One region of the Cereibacter azotoformans genome, then DNA from elsewhere that is predicted to be linked to it. Evidence: riboswitches for the same ligand, from Rfam matches in the RefSeq annotation. Region 1 holds a riboswitch; each other region holds the start of a gene.
The links. Region 1 has a riboswitch for cobalamin ahead of bluB (5,6-dimethylbenzimidazole synthase). Riboswitches for the same ligand answer to the same signal wherever they lie in the genome.
Positions count from the first base shown of each region.

Region 1 (6,494 bases):
GTGAAGGGCGCGCCCGAGCGTGTTCTGCGCATGTGCAAGGGCATCGCGCTCGACCATTGGCACGCGCGCGCCGAGGCGATGGCGCATCAGGGTCTGCGGGTCCTGGCCCTCGCCGAGCGGCCGGCGACGGGGGATGCGATCGACCCCCGCGACCTCGAGGGCGGGCTGGAGTTCCTGGGCCTCGTGGGGCTGATCGACCCGCCGCGCCCCGAGGCGATCGCCGCCGTGTCCGACTGTCTTGCGGCCGGGATCCGGGTCAAGATGATCACGGGGGACCACGCCGGCACCGCCGCGGCCATCGCAGCCCGGATCGGGCTGGCCAACCCCTCGCGGGTGCTGACGGGCGCCGATCTCGACCGGCTCGACGAGGCGCAACTGGCGCTCGAGGTGGTGAGCGTGGATGTCTTTGCCCGCACCAGCCCCGAGCACAAGCTGCGCCTCGTGACCGCGCTGCAGGCCTCGGGCCTGTCGGTCGCCATGACGGGCGACGGGGTCAACGACGCGCCCGCCCTCAAGCGCGCCGACGCGGGCATCGCGATGGGCCGGAAGGGCTCGGAGGCGGCCAAGGAAGCCGCCGATCTCGTGCTGGCCGACGACAACTTCGCCTCGATCGCCGCGGCCGTGCGGGAAGGCCGCACGGTCTATGACAATCTCAGGAAGGTGATCAGCTGGACCCTTCCCACCAACGCCGGCGAGTCGCTCGTGGTGGTCCTGGCGGTTCTGGCCGGCCTCTCCCTGCCGGTGACGGCGGTCCAGATCCTCTGGATCAACCTGATCACCGCGGTCACTCTGGGGCTTGCGCTGGCCTTCGAGCCCACCGAGGCCGGGACGATGTCCCGCCCGCCCCGGCGGCGCGACATGCCGATCCTGACGAGCGGTCTGGTCTGGCATGTGGTGCTGGTGGCTTTCCTGTTCCTCGCGGCGGTGTTCGGCATCTTCAGCTATGCCATCGACCGCGGCTATCCGCTCGCCCTGGCGCAGACGATGGCGATGAACACGCTCGTGGTGCTCGAGATCTTCCATCTCTTCTTCATCCGCAACATCCACGGCACCTCGCTGACATGGGCGGCGGTGCGGGGGACCCGCGTGGTCTGGATCGTCGTCGTGGCGGTGACGGCGGCGCAGCTTGCCGTCACCTACCTGCCGTTCCTGCAGCGCATTCTGGGCACCGAGGCGGTTCCGATCGCCGATGGGCTTCTGATCATCGCCATGGGCGCGGTGTTCTTCGCCCTGATCGAGATCGAGAAGCAGATCCGGCTCGGCCTCACCCGGAGCGACAGCCGCAGGACCGCGTGACGCCTCACGGCCGCCGGCCGAGGGATCGGCCGGCGGTGTCCCTCAGAGCGCGCGGTCGGCCTGCCAGCCTTCCTCCATCAGCAGATCGTCCAGCGGCAGCCGCTGGCGCCAGCCCTTCAGCGCAAGCTCGGGCGCGGCATAGAAGCGATCCACATGACCCACGCAGAGATAGGCCACGATCTTCACCGCCTCGGGGATGCCGAGGATGGAGCGAAGCTCTTCCTCGCGGTAGATGCTGACCCAGCCGACCCCCAGCCCCTCGGCCCGCGCCGCCAGCCAAAGGTTCTGGACGGCGCAGACCGTGGAATAGAGGTCCATCTCGGGATTGTGGGTGCGCCCGAGCACCACCTCTCCGCAGCGGTTGCGGTCGCAGGTCACGCAGATGTTCAGCGGCGCCTTGAGGATCCCCTCGAGCTTGAGCGAGCGGTAGGTGTCGCGCTTCTCCTCCGGGAACAGCTCGGCGGCCTCGTCATTGGCGCGGCGGAAGGCGGCGTGCACCTCGGCGCGACGGGCGGCGTCGCGGATCAGGATGAAGTTCCAGGGCTGCATGAAGCCGACCGAGGGCGCGAGATGCGCCGCCTCGAGCACGCGCCGGAGCGCCGCCGGATCGACCGGATCGGGCAGGAACTCGTCCCGGACGTCGCGGCGCTCGGCGATGATGTCGTGGAGGGCCTGGCGTTCCGCCTCGGTGAAGCGGCGGGCAGGAAGGGGTTGCGGAAGGGGTGAAGCCGACATGGATCGGATCCTCTGGTCATGACGATCCCGCCGCCGTCCACGCGGCAGGAACCTCTTTGTCAGGCCGGTCTTCTGACTCCGGTTCACCTGCCCCGGGCGCCTTCCCGGCGAACCGGTGGCATCCTGCCCAAGGCATCCCCGTCACAGCGGCGGGCCCGCGCCGGAGTCGCACCGGCTTCCCGATTCTCCGCCCGCGGGCGGCACCTGACGCAGTAGCTGAGACCAGATCGGGCGCGGAAGTGCAACCTGCCCCGAACAGACCGGAGGCATGCCGAACGACGGACGAAGTCGCACCCGCCCGAGGGCCGCACCAGATGGACCGCGAGGGCCGCTCCCGTCTCGCCCGCACTCCGGCCTGCCACCTTCGGGGGCCCGGATCGCGCAGCCAGGCGCATCTTCCGGTGCATCTGTACCGCGGAGACGCACAATCGCATCCGGCCAGCGACACTTGCACCGCAGATCCGGTCGACGCGCCTGATCCGATGACGGTTTCCCATCCCCGCCGACTCGGCCAGGGTGGGACCATCCCCTTGCCGATCAGAAGGATCGGAATTTCTCACAAGGGGATTGGACATGAAAACGCTCTTCCTTTCGGCTGTTGCCCTGAGCCTTCTCGCCGTCGGCGCCGCCGGTGCCGGAAACCTGTCGGTCACCGAGCAGAGGGGGGGCTTCAATGGCTCGATGACCTCGCAAGGTGGGGACTGGAACCGCTCGTACTCGGGGCAGCTTGGGGGAGGGAACTCCAGCACGACGATGCAGCGCGGCTTCAACAACCTGTCCGAGACGATGCAGCGCGGCATCGGCAACAATTCGTTCACCGGCCAGAAGGGCTTCGGCAACGGGTCGATGACGAACCAGTCCGGCGTCAGGGGCCATATGTCCGAAACCTATCAGTCGGGCGTGGGCAACGTGTCGATCACGGATCAGCATGACTGAACATGAGCAGCCGGCGGCCCCGGAAGGGGCCGCCGCGAACCTCAGTCCTGAACGGGGAAATGCCATGCTCAGATTCATGATGATGACGTCGGCCCTGATCCTGACACCTGCGCTCCTTGCCGCGCAGGAGATGCCGTCGGGCGACAGATCCTGGGGCGACAGGTCCTGGGGCGACAGGTCCTGGGGCAACCGCGCCTCGACCACGCAGATCGGGTCGAACAACAGCTCCACCATCTCGCAAAGCGGCAAGGGCAATGTCGCCATCAGCGTTCAGAGCGGAGACGGCCACGTCCGCTCGATCACCCAGCAGGGCAATTTCCAGGGTTTCGCCGGCCTTCAGGTCTCAAGCCGCTTCGAGCGGGCGGCCGGGACCGAGTCCCGCACGGGTGGCAACGCGCGATCGAGCGTCACGGTCGAGTTCGACACGGTGCCGAAATGACCCTTCGGTTCCCTCCTGCGGCGGGGCGGCGGATGCTGGCCTCGGGCGCGGCGATCCTGTCCCTGTGCGCAGCCGTGCAGGGCGAGGAGCAACCGTCGGGCGGGGCGGCGGGCGGCTGGATCCGGTGCGAGATCCGCATCACGTCGAACGGCGGCCTGACGGAATATGCGGGGCTGGCCTGGGCGGCGCGACGGGTCGAGGGCGAATATGATCTCACCGTGTCGTCGCGCGGGCCGGGCGGCGTCTCGAACACGGTTCAGCGGGGACGGTTCGTCCTCGAGCCCCACAGGCAAAGCGTCCTGAGCAGGGTTCAGGTCATGGCCGGACGGACAGGCACGGTCCAGGCGCGCCTTTCCATACATTCGAATGGCCGGGAACTGTGCCAGTTCACCTCCTGATGGCGCCGCGCGGTGACCGCAGTCAATGCCGCGGGCCCTGGCTGCGCCCACGATCGAAGCAATGGCGAGTACGGAGGGTTTCATGGAACTCCTGCCACTGCTTCCGGGGCATGTCGGTGACCTTTACGATCGGGCTCTCGACGGCGATCTGATCGCCGGGATCCTTGACCTCCTTGCGGAAGCGACGACGAAGGCCACGGTCCTCGTCATCGGCCAGAATGACGACGCCCCCGCGGGCAATTTCATCCAGCACCGCGGGGGCGATCTGAGTCCCGGGACCCTCGAGCGGCTGCGCCGCAGACCGCCGGAGCCCTGGCTGGAAGGGCGCTGGCAGCAGCCGGTCGGGCGGATCTACCAGGATGAAGCGTCGGACCTGACGCGGAACCGCCCCCCCGACGCGACACCGCCTCCTGAGCTGGACTGCGGCACGGGCGTGGTCCTCAACCGCTCGGGCAAGGCGCAGATCCTTGTCGAGATCCGCTATCCGCGCCGGTCCGATGCCGCCATGCGCAACTCGAGCCGCCGGCTCCTGAGCGCTCAAGTCCCCCATCTCGTGCGTGCGGCGCGGATCGAGGATCTCGCCACGCAAGACCCGATCTGCGATCCCTTCATGGCGGGGCTTCTTGAACTGGTGCCCTTTCCCGCCTTCGTGGTGGATGCGGACCGGCGGGTGGTCAACCTGAACACGCGGGCGGGCGGGCTGTCGCTGCGGCCGGACGGGCTGTTCGTGGGGCCCGGCGATCGGCTGACGGCCTGCAGCCCGGCGACGGATGCGGAACTGGCGTCGCTGGTCCGGCGGCTGGGCGGCGCCAGCCGCCAGCGGACGGGCTTCCTGTCCTTTTCCGGCGAGGGGCTGCCCCGCAAGTTCGTGACGCTGACGCGGCTGCAGAACGCGCCCCTCGGGCGCAAGGCCGCCCCCTACCGCCCCGGCCGTGCCTGGATCGGCATCACCGTTCACGATGCCGGAGAGCCGCTCCTGCTCACCCACGACATCCTCTGGAGGACCTTCGGCCTCTCCGCGCGCGAGTCCGAGCTGGCCATGTCGCTGATCACGGGCGAGACCATCCCGGATCAGGCGCAGCGCCGCAAGATGTCGAAGCAGACGCTGCGCAACCAGATGGTCTCGGTCCTGCGCAAGACGGAGACTTCGCGCCAGTCCCAACTCGTCGCACTGCTGACGCGACTGGCGATTTCGGTACCGGCTTGAGGGGGAAGGACCATGGTCCGCAGGACCGGGGCGGCGGGCGCCGCCGGTTGGTGCATGGCACTCGCGCTGCTGCCGGTGGCCGCCATCGCGGAAGAGCCGGAGGGCCGGGGCGCGAACCTGGCGGAGCGTCTGCGCAACGTCCTGTCCGACGGGGCGCCCCTCCTGCCGGTGACGGCCGGGCCCGCACGGGAGCTGCCCCCTCCGAGGCCATTGTCGGAGTTCCGGCTGGGGCTTGCGGGGGGCGGCTTCAGCGGACGGAGCCTCTCGACCGCCACAGGGCATCCCGAAGCCGGCCGGCCGATGGCGCTGGCGGGGGGGCTGCCCCTTCAGGGCCGCCTGTCCGTGGGGTCGGGCCGCGATGCGCTGGGAAGCTGGGCCCGGGCCCGCATCGAGGCACCCGACGGCACCACCATCGAGAGCGAGGCCTTCTCGCCGGCCGGGCAAGCCGCCATCACGCAGCACGCCTACAGCCCGACCGAGGCGGGTGGTCTCTTCGTGGCGCTCGTCACCGGCCCGCCGGACAGGACCGCCGCTTTCGCCGCGCTGATCGATCCGGGCGGACTTCTCGTCCTGTCGGAGGGCGCGGCGCAGGGGGCCGCGATCCGGCGCTTCGCGTCGGAGGACGTGACGGGGCGGCATTACCGCTTCACCGTCGCGGGCCCCGAGCAGAGCCACGGCCGCTGGACCCTGCTGCCACTCGCCAGCCTCGCGCTGACCGAGCGCCGTCATCAGGCGCGCACGGGCTTTGGCCTCGACATCGCCGAGTCGGTCTCCGGTGCCCGCATCCCCGGGCCGGGATTCCGCACGGACGACCGGCTCGCGGCGTCCGGCGTGGGGCTCGGGACGGGCCTTTCCCTGCGTCGCTCGCTCGGGCAGGGCTGGGGGCTCGGGCTCGAGCTGCTGGCGGGGCTGGGCCTGTCCTGGGCCGACTATACCGGCGCGGGCTCAAGCGGGATTGCGGGCCTTCGGCAGATCCCGCTTGCGGTCGAGCACCAGTCGTGGCGGGGCGTCACGCGCTTCGGGCAGGTCTCGGCGGTGCTCGACCGCGACCTGGGGGGAGGGCGCAGCTTCAGCCTCTTCCTGTCGGGCGAACTGGAGGCCGGCCTTCCCGCGCTGCGCGATACAGGGCCACCCGGCATCCTGCTGGGGCAGACAACGGATGGCGCGCTGAACTACGAAGGCGCAGGCGAACCTCACCGCCGCCGCCGCATCGCTGACGAGAGCCTGCACGACCTCCGCATCGGGCTGTCCTTCGCCTGGCTCTTCTGAGGCGGCCAAGTCTCTCACGATGAGAACAATCAATGACGCGGCCCGCAGGCTGCCGCACAGACGGAGGCACAGCCACGCGCCTTGCGGCGCCAGAGCAGAGGAGGAGAGACGATGGGAGATCCGGACATCCGCCAGGACGTGCTCGACGGACTTGAGTTCGAGCCGAGCCTCAATGCGGCCCATATCGGCGTGTCGGTCGAGAACGGCATCGTGC
Region 1 is NZ_CP090022.1:541,663-548,156, reverse strand. It holds gene LV780_RS17770 (HAD-IC family P-type ATPase) at 1-1,296, shown strand, start outside; gene bluB (5,6-dimethylbenzimidazole synthase) at 1,339-2,031, opposite strand; cobalamin riboswitch at 2,077-2,254, opposite strand; gene LV780_RS17760 (hypothetical protein) at 2,605-2,967, shown strand; gene LV780_RS17755 (curlin repeat-containing protein) at 3,032-3,406, shown strand; gene csgH (curli-like amyloid fiber formation chaperone CsgH) at 3,403-3,804, shown strand; gene LV780_RS17745 (helix-turn-helix transcriptional regulator) at 3,887-5,011, shown strand; gene LV780_RS17740 (hypothetical protein) at 5,024-6,280, shown strand; gene LV780_RS17735 (BON domain-containing protein) at 6,392-6,494, shown strand, end outside.

Region 2 (6,494 bases), 180 kb from region 1:
CCCGATCCATCCCGACGATCCGATCATCAACTACCGCGTGACGCCGAAGGTGCTGGCGCGGGTCGCGCGGCGCCTTCCGGTGCCCATAGAGAATGCGAGGATCCGCGAGGACGAGGGCCATATGCTCTTCCACTTCGAGATCTCGGGCAGCTACCGCGGCCTGCCGGTCCGCTCTCTCGACATCTACAACGGCCGTCCCGGCAGCCGGTTCTACGGCTTCGGGGTGGAGTTCGCGGCGCCGCAAGCCACGGTCGAGGCGATGTTCGGCGACTCGATCGCCTGGACCCGGCAGAACCGGCCAGGCTTCGCCATGCTTTCAAGCACGACCCCGGTGATCGTCTGCGACCCGTTCGACCGCTGAATCCGGGTTGAGGGCGCCGTGGTGCCGTCACTGCCAGAGCCCGGCGCGGCTGAGGGCCGGGCCCGCGTTGACGATCCCCATGTCCATCCCTTCCCGGATGGCATGGTGGAGGAAGACCGCGTGCATCGCCTCAGCACGAAGGGCTCGAGGCCCGAAAGGCGGAGGTGGCGGCTCATTTCACCGTCCTCGGAGCAAGGCCCGCCAGCGCGTCCGCGATGGCGCGGCTGTGGTCGGGCGTGGTGCCGCAGCCGCCGACGACATTGACCATCGCGGCCGAACCGCGCCACCTGCGCGGCCGCTTGAAGCCAGTTTACAGTCCGTGGGATCCGCTCCTGTTGAACGGTTTCTGCAGGGTTCAACCGTGCCCCGGACCGTCAGGAGAGCAGCCGCCCCTCCTGCAGACGAAGCTCGCGGGTCGCGAGCCGGCCGCGGAAGCTGCGGTCGTGGCTGACGAAGACCATCGCCTGCGGCAGCCCGGCCAGCAGCGCCGTCAGCCGTTCCTCGTTCGCCTGGTCGAGGCCCGTCGTCGGCTCGTCGAGCAGGAGCACCTCGGGCTCCATCGCCAGCACGGCGGCCAGCGTCACCAGCCGCTTCTCGCCGCCCGAGAGCCTGTGGGTCACCCGGTCACGCAGATGCGCGATGCCGAGCCGCGCCAGCACCTCCTCCACCACCGCCCGCGCCTCTGCCCGCGACCGGCCGAGGTTCAGCGGGCCGAAGGCCACGTCCTCGGCGACCGTGGGGCAGAAAAGCTGGTCGTCGGGGTCCTGGAACACCAGCCCCGCGCGACGGCGAACCTCATGGAACTCCTCCTCGCGCCGACGCTCCTGCCCGAAGGCCACCACCTTCCCCGCTGACGGCCGGATCAGCCCGACCGCCAGTTGCAGCAGCGTGGACTTGCCCGAACCGTTCGGCCCGGTGACGGCCAGCCGCTCGCCCGCCGCCAGCGTCAGCGATGCGCCGCGCAGAACGGGGGCGCCGCCGGGATAGGCGAAATGCAGGTCGCGGAGGTCAATGAGCAAGGCTGAGGTCCAGCAGCAGGAGGGCTGTGATCACGGCCGCGAGCCCGGCGAGGAACGCCGTGTCGGCAGGCCGCCACTCCAGCCGGTCGATCAGCGGCAGGCGGCCGGTGAAGCCGCGGCAGCGCATCGCGCCGAGGATGCGCTCCGACCGCTCCAGCGCGCGCACCAGCATCATGCCGACGAGGTGGCCGAGGCTCGCGACGGTGTGGCGGTCGGTGCGCGGGCGGAAGCCACGGGCGCGCATGGAAAGGCGCAGGCGCTGGTATTCGCCACGCAGCACCTCGACGTAGCGGACGGTGAAGAGAAGCAGATGCACCAGCCGCTCGGGCGTGCCGAGCCGCGCGAGCGCGTGGCCGAGCACGGCGGGCTCCAGCGTTCCGGCCAGCACCATCAGGGTCAGGATAATGGCATTGGCGGTCAGCGCGATGGCCGCGGCCTGCTGCAGCCCCTCCCAGCTCGCCGGGAACCCCCAGAGCGTGAAGGCCGCCACTCCCGGCACGGTGAAGGGCAGCAGCGCCAGCATGAAGACGATGAACCCGTCCATCATCGCCATGCGCTTCAGCGTCGGCGCGACAGGCAGGCGGCTCGCGGCCAGCAGCGCCACCGCCACCGCCAGCGCCGCGACAAGTGCCGCGAGGGTCGAAAGCGCCACGGTGCCTGCGGCAAAGCCCACCGCTGCCAGCACCCGCGCGCGCGGGTCGATCCGGCGGAAGGCGCCGCCGTCGGGCGGCGGGGCAGCGGCGTCGGCGGACAGGAGGTGGCCCAAGCCTCAGCCCGCCATCCGCCGCCGGGCGGCGAGGTAGAAGCCGAGCCCGAAGAGCCCCGCAATCCAGCCAAGGCCGCCCAGGATGGTCTGAAGGTCGTTCTTCTCCTTGTAGGCCGCGATCTCCTGCCGAAGCGGGCGCAGCTCGTCGCGCAGCATGGCGGCGATCTCGTCCCGCGAGAGCGGCGCGGCTCCCCCCGCCAGTGCGGCGGTTGTCAGTGGAATCGCACCGGCGCCGGGCGGCGTGGCGGGGGAAGCCTTCCCCAGAAGCGCCGCGACCGCCTCGGCCGGCATCGTCACCTCGGCCACATGGCCCGCGCCGAGATTGGCGTGGAAGACGTGGGCAATCGGCTCGGCCGGCGTGAAGCTGAAGGCGCCCGCGGCGTCGGTCACCACCTCGCCGAGCGGCCGGCCCTCGGGATCGGTCACCGTCACCCGCTGGTTCGCGGCCATGTCGCCGTTGGAAAAGCCGATCTCGCCCTCGATGGCCGCGCCCGCAGGATAGACCGAGGCGATCACCTTGTGCGCAAAGGCCGGCAGCGGCGCCAGAACGAGGACCAGCGCGAGCAGGAGTTTCATCTTGCGGCCTCCATGACCGAGAAGAGTTCGGGCTTGACCTGCCGGACCAGCGAGACCGCGGCAGCGGTGATGGCCGCCTCGACCGCCATGACCGGGATATGCGCGAGGAAGACGAGCTTGGCCGCCGGGATGAACTCTTCGCCCGAGAGCGCCAGCGCCACGCCAACGCAGAGCGTCGTCAGAGCGACGGCGAGCGCACCGCCCACCGCGCCCCAGATCGCCGCGACCGCCGGCGGCCCGGCGAGCCCCCTGCGGCAGAGAATCCCCACCAGCACGGCCGGGGCCGCGATGTCGAAGGTGTTCACCCCCAGCACCGTCACGCCGCCGAAGCCGAAGAAGACCGCCTGCAGCAGCAGGCCCACGAAGAGCGCCGGAAACGCGGCCCAGCCGAGCACCAGCCCCGCGAGCCCGTTCAGGATCAGGTGGACGGACGAAGGGCCGATCGGAACATGCACCAGAGAGGCGACGAAGAAGGTCGCCGACAGCACGCCTGCTGTGGGGATCTTCTCGACCGGCAGGTGACGCAGGCCCTGCGCGATGCCGGCCGCGGCCAGCACCGCACCGCCGATCACCACAGGCCCCGAAAGCGCGCCATCGACGATGTGCATGGATCTACTCCACGTCCCAGGCGCGCACCCAGATCACGGCGTCCTGGCTCAGCTCCTTGCCTTCGTGCTCCTTCACCGGCCCGGTGCCGAGCGCGGCGAAGCCCCACCAGCCGGCCTTCGGGATTCCGAAGGTGAAATAGCCGTCCGCGTCCGAGACCGCGACCACCGCGCCACCCGGCATCGGCCCGGCCACGGGAGTCCTCGGCGCGTTCGTCGCCATGTCGGGCTCGGCCGCCATGAACTCCACCTCGATCTCGGCACCGGCGACCGGCTGACCCTCGGACAGCACGCGGCCGGTGAAGGTCGATCCGGCGATGACGTTGTAGGGCTTGACCAGCGGCAGGATCTCGGTCGGCAGACCCTGCGGCTCGGTCCAGTCGGTCGGCAGTTCCATCCGGTTCAGGTAGACCTTGGCGAACTGCTGGATGAAGATGTCCTCGGACGGTTCCAGATAGGGCGCAGGCTCGACCACCAGCACGTAGTCGCCCGCCTTCGTCACCGGCACCACCGCGTCGAAGCCCTGCGCCGCATTCGAGGCGCCGGTGAAGGTGAAGGGCGTCAGGCTGGCCGCGAGGTCGATCTTCTCGCCGCGGCTGACCGCATAGAACGCCTGCGGCGGCCCCATGTCCATCACGTGGCCGTTCTCGAACGGATGCCAGAAGATCAGCTTCACCGGCACGTCGCCCGGCGCCTCGATCAGCGGCGTCTCGACATGGATCAGCTGGAAATGCGCCTCGGCGGCGGCGGGCATCAGAAGGCCCGCGGCAAGCAGCGCGTGGTGGAGTTTCATCATTCGTCCCTTTCTGCCGCCTTCGGGGCGGTCGTGTGAAAGGACGGAGGGGAGAATGGCCCGAGGTGGTCGCACGATCCGGCGCCGTGCCTCGCGCCAGACGCGCACCCCGGCGTCCGGTGGAAGGCGCGGGATCGCTCCCCGCGCGCCAGCGGCAGGTCTCCTGGCTCGCGGATCACAGCTTCGGCCGGCCTTCCCGGGCAGGGCGCCCAGTGGCATGTCGGCCTCGCTCACCGCTCACAGTTGCGGGGGCAGCCGCGGAGTCGGCCATCCGGCCTCACCGCATTCCCTCTTTCCTCTTCCGTTGCCGGAAGAACCGATGACGCTGCCGTTGAACCCGGTCTGCCGCTCCCTGTCAACAGCGTTATCCGCGCACCAGCGCCGCAACTCGGGCAGGCCGCGGGCCGATACCGGAAACAGGGAGGCGGCGCCGTGTCACCCGGTGGGGCTCCGGCCTCGATGCGGAGCATGGTTCCGGGGGGCGGAGCGGCCAGCGCACGGCCGCCTCGCCGCCTGCGGACCGCCCGCCGAAGTGCTGATCCCCGCCGGCGCCGAGCCGTTCAAGTGGCGGATCAACGAGGACTTCACCGTGACGCTGACCGTGCCCGGAGACTACGGGGCTCAGTTGCACAAGTCCTGTGAGGGACACATCCCGCGTAGAAGCACCGTCCGGTCAGCGCGGTGCGATCGTCACTTCGGGCGCTTCGGCGAGCGACAGGCAGAGCCGCCGGCCCTCGGCATCGACAAGCTCGGTCGCGCAGGCGTCACTCGCCCGGGCGACATGGGCCAGCACGCGCTCGCCATCCTCGACATTGCCGAAATACCAGACCTCGCGCCGGCTGTTGAGCCGCGGGGCCTTCCCGCGGTTCTCGCGCCATTCGGACGCCTTCGCGATCCGGACGAAATTCTTGAAGTACAGGAAGTCTGCCGTGTTGAAATCCTGGATGCGGTTGACCTCGTAGTCCATCGCGAGCACCCCCTCGACGGGGAGGCTCTTCATCGCATGGTGCCGCTCAAGTTCGGCATCGATCCTCGCGCCGTCGAGATCCTCGGCGGTCCAGATGTCACGGACCTTCGCGAACTTCTTGTTGGACCCCCGCACCTTGCGCTTGATGAAGCTCGAGAGGATGCGGACCTCGGCCTTTTCCTTGCCGTCAACGAGGAAGCGCGTCGAGGAGAGCGCATGCGGCTTGCGGATCGCGAGGAAGCGCGTGTCGGCCGCGAAGGCCTCGTCCTCGCGCAGGGGATCGGCCAGATCGAAGGAGGTGGTGAGATGGATCACCGCCCCGTACATCCGGTCGCCCTGGCTGTCGAGCCACTCCGAGGGCTTCAGCCCCATGCTGCGGGCGAGCAGGATCCAGTGGTTTTCGAGCGAGGTGGCCAGCGCCCAATCCTCGGAGAGCGTATGGATGTCGAGCTGCGGCAGGCCTGCGGTGAAGTGGCTGACGTAATTCATGGCAATGTCCTCACTTGGCCAGGTGCGGCCAGAAGCCGCCACCCACCATCATCTCGTCCGGGGGGCCTTGGACGATCTCCTCGAGCCGCGCGGCATAGAAGGCGTTGAAGGCGCGCTCGAACGAGGCCGCATCCGCATAATCGGCGGCGACGGGACCCGGCACGAGCGAGAAGCCGAAGGTGCCTTCCTTGCGGTGCGAGCCGCAATAGAAGACGGCGGACCGGCCGAGCCACGCCAGATGCGCCGCGCCGCGTCCGATGGGAACGGGCTTTCCCAGAACCGACACCTCCGTCTTTTCGCCCATGCCGCCGTCGGGAAAGATCCGCACGATCCGCGGCGTCTTCTTCATCATGCGCGCAAGCTTCGTGAACTCGATCGCGGCACCTGGCGCCCCGGTCGCCAGATGGAAATCTTGCGGCCGACTTGCGGGCGCCGCATTCCGAGAGATGTGGGAGAGGCCCACTTCCCCCAAGGGAAGCCCGAGCTGATGAGCCGTCGACACACCCGCATGAGCCTGTACAATGACCGCGCTGCGCCCCTCTGCGATGCAGGACAGCAACGGGGCCGGATCCGGCGGCAGGATGCGCCGCTGCAACTCGGCATGCAGCGCCATGTGCGTCCGCTCGAGCGGCGAGAGAGGGTGCCCACTCTCGTTCAGCGTCCGCGCAACACGGGTCAGAAAGACGGCGCGGCGGAAGAGTTCGCGCCCCCAGGTGAAACGCCCCATGAAGGCTGCGTCCGAGGGATCGTCGCCGCGCAGCCGCAGGATGGCGCTGCCCATGCGTTCCAGCCAGGGCGGCGGCGCCTCATGGGGGACCTGGGCAAAGGGATCGGCAAGAGCCGCCTCGGGATCGGGCCAGAAGTCGAGCAGGCTCTCGACCGTCTCGACCAGCTCGCCCTCAATGCCCCACTGGCGCA
Region 2 is NZ_CP090022.1:719,943-726,436, reverse strand. It holds gene LV780_RS18590 (hypothetical protein) at 1-361, shown strand, start outside; gene LV780_RS18585 (energy-coupling factor ABC transporter ATP-binding protein) at 736-1,380, opposite strand; gene cbiQ (cobalt ECF transporter T component CbiQ) at 1,370-2,146, opposite strand; gene LV780_RS18575 (Ig-like domain-containing protein) at 2,150-2,722, opposite strand; gene cbiM (cobalt transporter CbiM) at 2,719-3,330, opposite strand; gene LV780_RS18565 (DUF4198 domain-containing protein) at 3,335-4,120, opposite strand; cobalamin riboswitch at 4,257-4,456, opposite strand; gene LV780_RS18560 (Pnap_2097 family protein) at 4,794-5,576, opposite strand; gene LV780_RS18555 (hypothetical protein) at 5,587-6,494, opposite strand, start outside.
Region 2: linked by a shared signal. The riboswitch ahead of LV780_RS18565 (DUF4198 domain-containing protein) and the one ahead of bluB (5,6-dimethylbenzimidazole synthase) in region 1 are both predicted to bind cobalamin.

Region 3 (6,494 bases), on a different replicon from region 1:
CGAACGCCGGGCCTGAGGGCTGGACCTCCCAGGACAAGCTGGCGGCGGTGATCGAGACCGCTTCGATGAACGAGGCGGAGCTGGCTGAGTACTGCCGCCGCCGTGGCATCTACCCCGAGCACTCGCTGTCTGGCGCGAAGCCTGCGCGCGCGCCAACGACTGGGAGCGGGCAGCCGCGAGCCGGATCGCCCGCGAGACGCGCGACGACAAGAAACGGATCCAGCAGCTGGAGCGTGAGTTGGCGCGCAAGGAGAAGGCGCTGGCCGAGGCGGCCGCGCTGATGATCCTGCGAAAAAAGGTCGAGGCGATCTGGGACCGCAGGGAGGGCGAGGACGAATGACCTCAGCCCCGGATCGCCAGGAGATTGCCGCCCTCGTCGCTGCCGCCACGGAGGCCGGGGCCCGGCCCTCGGCCGCCTGCGCCGCAGCGGGCCTCAGCCCGCGCACCCTGCGCCGCTGGCAGGGCCCCGACGGCGGGATCCGCGAGGATCGCCGCCCCTCTGCCGACCGCCCGGCGCCGGCCAACAAGCTCACCGAGGAGGAGGGCGACCGGATCGTGGCGACCTGCGCCACGCCGGAATTCGCGAGCCTTCCGCCGAGCCAGATCGTGCCCCGGCTGGCCGACCGAAACATCTGGATCGCCTCGGAATCCAGCTTCTACAGGGTGTTGCGCGAGCGCGGGCAGAACCATCGCCGTGGCCGCGCCCGCCCCGCTGCGCGCCGGAAACCACCGACGAGCTTCGAGGCGAAGGGGCCGTGCCAGGTGTGGAGTTGGGATATAACGTGGCTTCCAGAGCCGATCGCGGGGACCTTCTTCTACCTCTACCTCATCGTCGACATCTTCAGCCGCAAGATCGTCGGCTGGGAGGTCCACGACCGCGAGACCTCGGAGTTCGCCGCACAGGTCCTGAAACGTGCGGTCTGGTTCGAGAAGTGCCTGACCAGCCCGCTCGTACTCCACGCGGATAATGGCAGCCCGATGAAGGGCGCGACCATGAAGGTGACGATGGAGCGGCTGGGCGTCATCGCGTCCTTCAGCCGGCCGCGGGTGTCGAACGACAATCCCTTCTCCGAGGCGCTGTTCCGGACCTGCAAGTACACACCCCGCTGGCCGACCCGGGGCTTCGCGACGATCGACGAGGCGCGGGCCTGGGTCCAGAGTTTCGTCCGCTGGTACAACACCGAGCACCGTCACAGCGCGATCCGCTTCGTCACCCCCGACCAGCGCCACCGCGGCGAGGACAAGGCGCTGCTGGCCGAGCGCCGCCGCGTCTACCAGCTGGCCCGCGCCGCACACCCCGAACGCTGGTCAGGCCAGACCCGCAACTGGCAGCCCATCGGCTCGGTCTGGCTGAACCCGGAACGGCCCGATGCCGGGCGCGGAGGCCATGGGTTCGCCGCCGCGCTCCCCCATCAAGCTGGCGGCGGCGGACCCATGGCCGGGTCGGCCGTACAGGCAGCCTGAAAACGAGAGACCGGGACAACTAGCTTGCCTGTGAATGTGGTATTCGCAGCCCTTGGCCGATCGTGTCCCGACGCTTGGTGTGGTGTAAGAGTGCCGACCCTCGGAGAGGTTCGAGCCTGATCAGGCAGCCACGGCGGGCAGCCTGACGGTTGGATTGTCGGCGACGCGGGCGAGCGTTTCAAGGCTCATGTATCTGCGGGCGACGGCCCATTCGTCGTTGGTCTCCAGCATCAGCGCACCGACCAGTCGGATGATGGCCTCGTCGTTGGGAAGTTAGGAGGATCAGAAATGCTTCCAGTGGAAGGATTTCCCGACCAACGCCGATGACATCGGCCCGGCGCTTGATCTCGCGGTTCACCCGCTCAAGGGGATTTGTCGAAGCGATCTGGGTCCAGTGCTCGCGCGGAAAGTCCATGTAGGCCAGCACGTCGTCCCGCGAAGCGTCCATCATGGCGGCAAGCTTGGGCTGCTTCTCGCGAAGAGCGTCAGCCACGACCGCCCATTGTGCCTCGGCATCAGCCTTGGTTTCCTGGGCGAAGATCGTCTTCAGCATGGCCGCCACCGCCGTGCGCTGCTTGGTGGGCGCGTGGGCGAGTGCGTTCCTCATCCAGTGGATGCGGCACCGCTGATGGGTGGCGTTGAAGACGCGGCGAGGTGAGGAGGATCAGGCGACCGTCCGGTGGACGGTCGACCCGACGAACGCGCGCAAGCCCTTGTGGTCGTCGGCGATCACCAGCTTCACTCCGCGCAGACCGCGGTCGGCGAGGCTGCGCAGAAACTCGGTCCAGAACGTCTCGGCCTCCGAGGAGCCGGTGGTCACGCCCAGCACCTCGCGCTTGCCATCCTCGTTCACCGCCACGGCGATTATAACGGCACGGCTGACGATCCGCCCGCCCTCGCGCACCTTCACATAGGTCGCGTCGAGCCAGAGATAGGGCCATGCGCCCTCGAGCGGCCGGGAGAGGAACGCGTTCACCCGCTCGTCGATCTCGCTGCAAAGCCGGCTGACCTGGCTCTTGGACATGCCGCCCGCGCCCATGGCCTTGACGAGGTCGTCCACCGACCGCGTCGAGACGCCATGGACATCGTTCGTCGGGCGGTCCTTCCACTGGAAGGCCCGCTGATCCTCCTCACCCTGGAACACCGCCACCAAGGCCTTCTCGGCCGTCCGGCGCGGCTCCAGGAAGCTGGGCAGGTAGCTTCCCTTCCGAAGCTTCGGGATCTCCAGCGCGATCCGGCCCGCCCTCGTGTCCCAATCCCGTTCCCGGTAGCCGTTGCGCTGCGCCTCCCGCAGCGGTGAGCGAGCACCCTTGGCGGCGCCGGTGCGCAACTCCACCTCCAGTTCCATGATCCGGTCGGCCGCGAAGGCCAGCATCTCGCGGACAAGGTCCGTATCGGCCTGCTTTTCAATCAACTCCAGCAGCGCCATTCTGTCGTCGGTCATCGTTCGGCGGCTTACGCGGCGCCACTGGCGCCACGGTCCGCCTCACCCTCGTGGTGGTTCCAGGTCTTGCAACCCGAACCTCTACCGAAGACCGGCGATGGCCCCCACCGGAACCACCGGCCGCGCGCTGCGCTACGCCGAGGGCTCCGCGCCCGGCCTCCTACACCAAGCCTTGGGACACGGCCCCGCGGCCTTGCCCAGGTGGGCGCGCCGCGTTCCCTTTTAATCCTCGGGACACAGCAACGCCCGGGTGAACCGATCACGCACCTGTCATCCCCGAGCAGCGCGCAGGCTGTCAACCGGAAAGCGAAGGCGTCGAGGCCCCGGTTGACAGAACCGGCCCCCCGCCGCATCGTCGCGGTGCCCTGGTTCCCGCGGTGATCCCGCGGGCGAAGAGGGAAGCCGGTGCAACTCCGGCGCTGCCCCCGCAACTGTGAGCGGCGAGCCATCTGCCATGCCACTGGCCCCATGGGCCGGGAAGGGGCAGCCGGCGTCCGAGCCGCGAGCCAGGAGACCTGCCGGGCCTTGACGACCATCCCGGGCGGCGGGCCCGGAGGCATGGGCCCGTGCGCTCGCGCCGGGATCAGCCACCCTTCCGCCTTCCGGTCAAGCGACCGAAGGAGTGGCCATGGAGCCGAAAGACACAACCCTGAGGCCTTCAAGGGCTTCACCAACCGCGACTGCCCGTTCCTGCCCTGCCATCCGGGGGTGAAGCGCGCGTTCAACTGCCTGTTCTGCTACTGCCCGCTGATCGCCTACGACTGCCCCGGGCCGTATGAGATCTATACCGACCGCAACGGGCTGGTGCGCAAGGACTGCTCGGCCTGTACCCTGCCGCATGACGGCTACCAGCAGTCGTGGAACTTTATCCAGAAGTGGCTGGAATTCCCGCAGCCCTGGTCGGGCCAGCCGCAGACCGACCCGCCGACACCGCGGCCCCGTCCGGCCGAGGGTGCGACCGAGGCCGTGGCCGAGGCACATCGCCGCCACCGCGAGGGCTGACGCCGCGAGGTGCGCCGGGTATGCCGCGGCCGAAGCGCCCCGGTGGCCTAGTGCGCCAGCCTCAGCAGCGCATCGAGATCGAGGTCCGCCTCGATCCCGTCGGCCAGCCGATCAAGCGCGGTCTCTATCCGCGCGGCGTGGTCCCCGGCCGATCCGGCGCCGCCCATGGCCTGAAGCCACCGGGCGCGGAAGGCCCCCGCGCCGAAGATGCCGTGCAGGTAGCTGCCCATCACCCGGCCGTCCGGCGACAGCGCGCCCTCGGGTCGGCCGTCCGGGCTCAGCCACGGGCGGGCGAGGCCTGCGCCCGTGGTCACCCCCATGTGCATCTCGTAGCCGGTCACCCGCGTTCCGCTGATCGCGTCTGTCGCGGTGATCTCGCAGAGCCGCTTGGCCGGGCCGATCACGGTGTCGATGTCCAGCAGGCCCAGGCCCTCGGTCTCGCCCGGCGGGCCCTCGATCCCGTCGGGGTCCGTGACGCGCCGGCCCAGCATCTGGAAGCCTGCGCAGATCCCGACCACCCGGCCGCCGCGGCGGTGATGGGCGCGGATGTCGATGTCCCAGCCCTCGGCCCGCAAGGCTTCCAGCGCGGCGCGCGTGGATTTCGCGCCCGGCAGGACCACCACGGCGGCCTCGGCGGGCAGCGGATGGCCGGGGCGCACCCAGTGCAGATCCACCCCCGGCTCGGCCGCCAGCGGGTCGAGGTCGCAGGCATTGGCCAGCCGCGGGATCTCGGGCACCGCGATCACCAGACCGCGGCCGGGCTGCCGCGCCTGATCCAGCGCCAGCGAATCCTCGGCCGGAAGGGCGCGGGCGGCCTCGGACCATCGCACGAGACCCAGAACCTGCCAGCCGGTCGCCTGCCGGATGTCGGCGGCAGCGGGTGCGAAGATCGCCGGATCGCCGCGGAACTTGTTCACGATCACCCCTGCCACACGCGCCCGCTCGGCCGCGGTCCACAGGAGATGATGCCCCAGCACCGCCGCCGTGACGCCACCGCGCGAGTCATCGGCCAGCAGCACCGCCGGCAGGTCGGCGGCCGAGGCCAGCCCCATGTTCGAGATGTCCTGCGGGCGCAGATAGCGCTCGGCCCCGCTGCCCGCGCCCTCGATCAGCACCAGATCGCGGCCCTCGCAGAGCCGGTTCAGGCTTTCCACCACCCGCGGCAACAGGGCGGGCTTCAGCCGCTGGTAGTCGGCCGCGGAAAGCCGCCCCTCGACCCGGCCCTGCACCACCAGCTGCGCGGTCACGTCGCTGTCGGGCTTCAGCAGCACCGGGTTCATGTCGGTGGTGGGCGCCAGCCCCGCCGCGCGAGCCTGCAGGGCCTGCGCCCGGCCGATCTCGCCTCCGTCCACGGTCACCGCGGCGTTGTTCGACATGTTCTGCGCCTTGAACGGCGCGACCTGCAGCCCCCGGCGGGCATAGGCGCGGCAGAGGCCCGCCACAGACAGGCTCTTGCCCACGTCCGAGCCGGTGCCGAGCACCATCAGCCGTCGCGCCCTCATCGCGCCAGCGCCAGCAGCGCGTCGAGGTCGAGGGTCGCCTCGACATGGGTCGCCAGCGCGTCCAGCGCCGTCTCGACCTGGCCCGCGTGATCGAGCCCCGAGGCCCGGCCCCCCATCGCCTCCAGCCAGTGCGCGCGGAAGCCGTCGGCGCCGAAGAGCCCGTGGACATAGCTGCCCATCACGCGCCCGTCGGCCGAAACCGCGCCCTCGGCCCGCCCGTCGAGGTCGAGCCACGGCCGGGCAAGGCCGGGGCCGTGCGTCACCCCCATGTGCATCTCATAGCCGGTGACGCGGGCGCCGCTGATCCGGTCGGTCGCCCCGAGCGTCAGAAGCCGCTTCGAACGGCCGATCACCGTCTCGACATCCAGCAGCCCAAGGCCCGGCGTCTCGCCCGGCGGGCCCTCGATGCCATCAGGGTCCGCGACGCTCCGGCCCAGCATCTGGAACCCGGCGCAGATCCCCACCACGCGGCCGCCGCGGCGGTGATGGGCGCGGATGTCGATGTCCCAGCCGTTCGCCACCAGTTCCTGCAGCGCCTGACGGGTGGTCTTGGAGCCCGGGAGCAGCACCACGTCAATTCCCTCGGGGATCGGTTCGCCGGACCGCACCCAGCGCAAATCCACCCCCGGCTCGGACGAGAGCGGGTCGAGATCGTCGAAATTCGCCACGCGGCTGAGTTGCGGCACCGCGATCCGCAGCCCCCCGCCGTCGCTGCGCAGGGGCCGCGCCAGCGCCAGCGCATCCTCGGCCGGCAGCAGCGTCGCGGCATCGAACCAGCGCACCACGCCCAGCAGCGGCCAGCCCGTCTGCGCCGTCATCACCTCGCAGCCCGGCGCATAGAGCGCGAAGTCGCCGCGGAACTTGTTGACGATATAGCCGCGGATGCGCGCGCGTTCCTCCTCGGTGTGCAGCATCCAGCTGCCGACGACCGCCGCCAGCGCGCCGCCGCGGTCGTTGTCGGTCAGCACCACCACCGGCAGGTCGGCCTCGACCGCCAGCAGCATGTTGGCGATGTCCGACCGGCGCAGGTGGACCTCGGTCGCGGCCCCCGCACCCTCGACAATCACCAGGTCGGCCTCGGC
Region 3 is NZ_CP090024.1:24,899-31,392, forward strand. It holds partial or broken gene LV780_RS20965 (IS3 family transposase) at 1-1,371, shown strand, start outside; partial or broken gene LV780_RS20970 (IS256 family transposase) at 1,585-2,908, opposite strand; cobalamin riboswitch at 3,258-3,445, shown strand; partial or broken gene LV780_RS20975 (cysteine-rich small domain-containing protein) at 3,537-3,910, shown strand; gene LV780_RS20980 (cobyric acid synthase) at 3,958-5,412, opposite strand; gene LV780_RS20985 (cobyric acid synthase) at 5,409-6,494, opposite strand, start outside.
Region 3: linked by a shared signal. The riboswitch ahead of LV780_RS20975 (cysteine-rich small domain-containing protein) and the one ahead of bluB (5,6-dimethylbenzimidazole synthase) in region 1 are both predicted to bind cobalamin.